Regions from separate parts of the Salinibacillus aidingensis genome, predicted to be linked through region 2. Evidence: riboswitches for the same ligand, from Rfam matches in the RefSeq annotation. Region 2 holds a riboswitch; the other holds the start of a gene.
The links. Region 2 has a riboswitch for cyclic di-GMP ahead of ACZ5OK_RS03760 (DUF5667 domain-containing protein). Riboswitches for the same ligand answer to the same signal wherever they lie in the genome.
Positions count from the first base shown of each region.

Region 1: linked by a shared signal. The riboswitch ahead of ACZ5OK_RS06140 (chemotaxis protein CheX) and the one ahead of ACZ5OK_RS03760 (DUF5667 domain-containing protein) in region 2 are both predicted to bind cyclic di-GMP.

Region 1 covers NZ_AP043759.1:1,113,566-1,116,747, reverse strand. The annotation lists gene ACZ5OK_RS06145 (chemotaxis protein CheA) at 1-657, opposite strand, end outside; gene ACZ5OK_RS06140 (chemotaxis protein CheX) at 693-1,193, opposite strand; cyclic di-GMP riboswitch class I at 1,238-1,341, opposite strand; gene ACZ5OK_RS06135 (response regulator transcription factor) at 1,469-2,101, opposite strand; gene ACZ5OK_RS06130 (methyl-accepting chemotaxis protein) at 2,214-3,182, opposite strand, start outside.
Region 2 covers NZ_AP043759.1:670,351-673,532, reverse strand. The annotation lists gene asnB (asparagine synthase B) at 1-272, opposite strand, end outside; gene ACZ5OK_RS03760 (DUF5667 domain-containing protein) at 726-1,913, opposite strand; cyclic di-GMP riboswitch class I at 1,975-2,060, opposite strand; gene ACZ5OK_RS03755 (ATP-binding protein) at 2,202-2,357, opposite strand; gene ACZ5OK_RS03750 (HAMP domain-containing sensor histidine kinase) at 2,448-2,864, opposite strand; gene ACZ5OK_RS03745 (HAMP domain-containing protein) at 2,837-3,182, opposite strand, start outside.

The DNA.
Region 1 (3,182 bases), 440 kb from region 2:
AGAAAACTGGTCATTAAAATCCTCTTCTTCCAACTCTTCAACAGAAGGGGAGGTCTTGATGACTTCACCTGAATCCTCCAGGACCTCAAAGACCATGAAAACACGAGCCTGTTTCAGCATACAATCCTCATTAAGGGTAACGGTTATTTGAAAAGCATGATAACCCTGATCTCTGGCCTGATCAATAACGGTTTTTTGGTATTCATCAATTTCCAGATTCTCCAGCGTATCGGCTGTACCTGTTGCTTCTTGATCTCCATTTGATGTTTCAGGCTGCTCACCTTTCTCAATGGCTTCCAGTTGATGAACTAATTGGGAGACATCCTTTTTTCCGTCCCCGCCTGAGGCAATAGACTCTACCATTTCTTCTAATGTTTCCAGGCAGCTGAATAGGATATCTATTAGATCTGTTGCCACAGCAAGCTGATGATTGCGAATTAAATCCAGAACGTTTTCCATTTTGTGGGTTAACGATGATATGTCTTCATACCCCATCGTTCCAGCCATGCCTTTAAGTGTATGTGCCGAACGGAAAATTTCTCCTACGATAGTCGTATCCTCAGACTCTTTCTCCAGTTCGAGCAGATGATCATTGATTGCTTGTAAGTGTTCACGACTTTCGTCTAAAAACACTTCAATATATTGATTTGTATCCATTTCACTCCTCCTAACCAGATGATAATCAACCTATTCTAAGAATCAAGCAGTAAATAAATCGTAAATTCTTCTGACTCATTTATTAGTATCGGTATCTGGAGCCCTTTTCTAAAGCCTTTTAAAGAGGTGTCTCCTTCCATTATCGTTGGAGAGGTTATATCTGTATGTGTCCCTGACTCTTCTGCATTGGTGGACATTCCGCCTGCAATCATATTCCCCAGTTCTCCACTAAACGATGAAAGCATTTCCCCTTCTAAACTCATTCCATACATACTCTCTCCTAAAGAGCCAAAAAGTGATGCCGATCCCGCTAAGACAAGTGATCCTTTTATTTCTCCGGTAATCCCAATCAGTACTCCAAATTCCAACTCTAAAGGTTCCTCGTGTAATTGAGGTGTACCGATATCTATATTTAAAGGAATCACGCTCCTGACCGATTGTATCGTGCCATTCAGGATGTTTGTTACAGATTCAGTACTCTTCGCATCCGTTGTCGTCATAACTTTACCTACTTTCTTTTCCACTAAAATTTTCATAAAAAAAGGCTACTCACAAACGTTGAATAGCCAAAAAGATAATACTTGGCAGCCTGGCAATCATCATTCTTTCAGTTCATAACCCCAAAAGAATATTAGACCCTGAGCTTTGCGTCCTAACCTTTCGGAAAGTTTGCCTTTTTCGATGTGTATATGAAACATGTATACTAGTTATATCGTCATACAATAGGGAAGTATTTAGAATTCTGAAGATAAAAATTTTCCAAAATGAAAATCCGTAATTTTCAGTCTACTCCAAGCTGTATGCAAGGTTTCTAAAGCACAAACCACTTGTTTCTAATCGCCGTCAGAACAGCATTGGTACGGTCCTCCACTTCCAAGGTTCTTAAGATAGAACTTACATAAATTTTAACCGTTTTTTCTGTGATAAATAAAAATTTTGCTATTTCCTGATTTTTGTATCCTTTTGTAAGCAGTTCAAGCACTTCCCATTCGCGCTTTGAAAGGACTCCAACAGGACGGGGCTTAGCATGATTATGAAGACGGGAATAATCATTTAAAAAGATCTGGTTAATTTCAGGATGGACATATCGCTTCCCATTAATGATTGTCTGGATTGCATACGTCAGCTCCTCTTTTTCCATACCATTAAAAAAGTACCCATTCAGATTTAACTTTAATAGATTAAAAAGGTCCGGATTATCTAATGTTGAAAACCAGACGGCGATTTTTATATTCTGACTTTTATAGAAATCAATGATTGTGGATTCATCCATATTCGTGTCTAAATCTATAATTAATAAGGTTATACTTTCATAATCATTTTGTAATGTTTCCTGATCTTCAGGCCCATAAGCCGTAAATTCAATTGTTGGAAAGAGGCTTTTTAACTCATGCACTAATATATCTCTCATTAAAGACGGTTCTTTTAATAATGCAATTCTCATGATGTCACCTCCGAATGATATATTCTATATTAACAAGAATCCTTCTTAAATAGTTCGGTGGAATCATGGGAAGAAAGCCAAAAATCCCCTTTCCATAGAATAATTAGCTATTTTACAGCTTAAACTGGTTGACCAGACCGTTTAATTCTTCCGCCAATTTTGATAGTTCCATAGAGCTTGCCGATATTTCATCCATTGAACTATTCGTTTGCTGGGCAGATGCTGAGGTCTGTTCCACACCAGCAGCTGTCTCCTCTGATACAGAAGCAATCTCTGAAATGGAAGCGTTCATGTCATCACTCGTCCCAGCGATTTGTGACAGATGTTGGGACACGGTTTCTATACTTTGAACCATTTCTTCCACTGAATGGTTAATGTTTTCTAACGTTTCCCCTGTTCTTTGAATCTGTGTTGTTCCATTTTCAACCTCAGAGTATCCATTTTCTAAAGCTTCCACCACATTTGTTGTTTCTGTTTGTATCCCATCAACGATACCTGTGATCTCCGTTACCGAATGGGCTACTTGTTCAGCGAGTTTCCTTACTTCATCTGCTACTACGGCGAATCCTTTTCCATGTTCGCCAGCACGAGCGGCTTCGATAGCAGCATTTAAAGCTAATAAATTCGTTTGCTCGGCTACATCCTGAATAACCGTCACCAATTTAGAAATTTGTTTTGATTTCGTATCCAATCCGTCTACTTTTTCTACGGCTTCTTTAACAATTTGATCGATATTGGACATTTCTTCCACGGATTGCTCCATCAGTTTTTGTCCATCGACGGTCATTTTCAAAATTTCGTTAGAAGAATTATGGATTTTTTCACCGTTGGAATAGGCTTCCTGTACTTTTCCAGTAAAGGAATTTGAATGGGAAGCAAGTTCACTGGCTTTGTTGGCCTGACTTTCTGAGCCTGAAGCAATTTCTTCCATCGTACTTGCAATCTGCTCTGAACCATTTTTCACTTCATTTGCCGATTGGGAGAGTTCTTCACTATGCGACGTAACTGTTCCTGAAACCTCATTGATTTTTTGCAGTAACTCCCTTGTCTGTCCATTCATTTGGTTCGTAGCTTCAATCAG
Region 2 (3,182 bases):
GTTAAAAAGGTAGCTTTCTCTTTAAGCTCTTCTTTAAGCTGAAGATAATTATAGATCTCCCCGTTACATACAATCCATTTCGATCCATTTTCATTTTTAATAGGCTGAATTCCATCTTCTAAACCAATAATAGACAGGCGCTGATGACCTAAGTGAAAATTCTCCAGTTTTACATCGCTCCCTTCATCAGGTCCACGATGACGCATACTGTTTAACACTTCAGTCATTAAAGATTCAGCCATTCCTCCTGTCATAGCAAAAATTCCACACATGTTTTTTGATACTCCTTAGTCGTTATATAGTATGTATTTGAAGCTGTTCGATTTCAAATACTTTATTAACCTTAGGGGAGTATGACGATTTAAGCAACGTCCATTTCGTCATAAAATCACCTGAATTTTTCGATAAGTACCGATTAAATGATTTAATCTGGGTTTCCCGGCGTTTCTTGGGGAGGATCAGGGGTTAGAGGGGCAGACCGACATTTTTCCGGAGTTGAGATTTTATGGATTTATCAATCTGGTGCACGAGTTTATCAGTCCATTTCGTTCATTTATCAGCCAGTTCTGTATCAACATCAGTCACTTTCCCTTATTAATCAATAACCTTCACCAGTCTCGGCTCATTCATCTAATACACATAGCTCAATTCGAGTAAAGGCAGGCTTTGAATGATCACCATAAAAAAAGCCAAACCACCATAGTGATTTGGCCGCTTTACCTGGATTAGTTATGCTTTCCATTATTACCCTTTCCAGGATGATTTCCTTTTCCATTATTTTTCTTTTCAGCGCGTTCTTTGGCTTTCTCACGCTTCTCTTCAGCTTTTTCCTGAGCTCGTTCACGCTTTTCCTCAGCTTTATCTTGAGCTCTTTCTTTCTTTTCTTTAGCTGCTTCGTTTTTATCTTCTGTTTCTTCCTGCTCTTCTTCTGCAGCCTCATCCTCTTCAGCTTCCTCAGTGTCTTTTGATTTCAAGGCTACCTGTTCAACTTCTTCTTTACCAGCTTCTTCAGTATTTTCCTCAGAGTCGGTTCCTTCTGATTCTTCATCAGATGTAGTTCCTTCTTCAGATTCAGTTTCCTCGTCCTCACTGTCTAAGCCCAATTTAGCCAGCTCTTTGTCCACTTTCCACTCAAGCTTTTTCTGTGCTTTGGCAATATTTTTTTGTAAAGCTGCTTTCGCTCGCGGATTGCTTACTTTTTCTAGTGCAGCAGTTAAAGCTTCAATATTTGCAGAAAACTTCTCTTCAAGCTCTGAACGAATGGAATCTACTGAATCCCCTGTTGTTTCCTCGCCATTTTCTTCAGTCGTTTCCTCTTTTGTACCTTCTTCGGTTTCACTGCCTTCTTCTTCTGCTTCATCATCCACTTCTTCTACATTTTCATCTGTATTATTCTCTTCTTCTGACTGACTTTCCTCATATTTAGCCATAGCCTTTTCCTGCTTAGCTAATGCTTCTTCAAGGGTCTTTTCAGCCATTTCTTTTTCGCCGTTCGCAAAAAGAGCTTCTGCTTCTTTAATACGCTCTTCCGCATATGTTGCCAATAATTCCGCTTTTTCTGTATCATCAAATGTTAATGCAAGACGAATGTTTTCCATCATTTTCTTCGTGAAATAGAAGAGATCGCCAGGCAGTAACGAGGAATCCTCCTCTGTATTTGTGTCCGTCTCCTCACTTGTCTCAGAACCCTCTTCTTCAGACTTCTCTTCATCTGTGGAAGTATTTTCTTCTGAGGACGGTGCTTCCCCGGTCTCTTCTGTATCCGCTGTTGTTTCCGTCTCTGTTGTATCTGTTTCTTCTCCTTCCTCAGCTTGTGCAGCACTGAGTCCGAATGCAAAAACAAATACAGCCGCCATAAGCAACGCTACTAATAAGTTACGAGATTTCCCGTTTAGAAATAACTGATTATTCATTATAAATCCTCCTTATCATTTTTGAAGAAACTTAGCACGGCTTGTCAGTCGTGCTTGTATCATCAGCAGTCCAGCCACCATAGTTTGTACACCTTAGGCCTGTAACTTTGCGCCCCTTCTTTTCAGATAGATTTGCCCTTTCATGATAAATGAATTGTACAGACACTACTCCATTCATCCATTCACCCTGTAATATACCTCTGATCGTCAAACGTGACATCATCCAATAGGCCTATTTTCAAAAAAATTCGACATATTTTATTATATTTTTCTATTACTTATAAAATTTCATGACCCCTTCTCGAGTGGAAGTGTGAACCAAAATGTGTGAATATTTCCTTCTGAATGAACGCCTATTTGACCACGATGATGCTCTATGATTTCCTTTGAAATAGCTAGACCAAGGCCTGTCCCACCTGATTCCCGTGATCTGGAAGGATCAATACGGTAAAACCGTTCAAAAATGAGGGACTGCTCTCGTTCCGGAATGATTTCTCCCGGACCCGTAAAGGAATCATAGTATTTACATTCAGATCATTTTCCCTGAACCATAATGGAGCCGCCACCCTTATGGTAGCGAATGGCATTGTCCAGCAAATTATTTAAAACCTGTGCAACGCCCTCCTGATGAACCTGAACCATACGAGACTCCAGTTGAAGTTCGACTGGAATTCCCTCTTTTTTGGCCGCCCAGCGAAACATCTCTACCGTTTGTTCAATGATGCTTTTCATATTAACTTTTTCCTGTTCAGAAAAGGTTTGTCCACTGATATCATCCCATTCCTTTAACCTATCCAGCTGCTCCAGCATTCCACTAAGACGTTCAGACTCTTCATAGAGGGCTTTATACAGCTTTGGACGGCCTTCAATCATACCATTATGCAGGGGATTTAAATACCCGTTTAAATTGGCTAATGGCGTTCTTAGTTCATGGGATATATCAGAGACCATTTTTTTCGTTGTTGCTCATTTTTCTTTAATTGCTCAACCATATCATTAAAGTGGTCAATAAGCTGTCCTGTTTCATCCTCTGACCTCCTTTGAATAGGACTCGGATATCGACCTTCTTTCATAGTTTTCGTTGAATCTATTAAATTTCTTAGGGGACCTGTCAATTTTTTTGTCAGAAAAAAATGAATCATGCTCCCGGTGACAATCGTCGTAAAGGTGAAAATCCAGAGATACTGTAAAAGAGCAGACTCAAATTGCTTCTGTGTCATTTGGTTCATTGTGCCGATACCATCAACAAGGAAACAGGAGGTATTATAA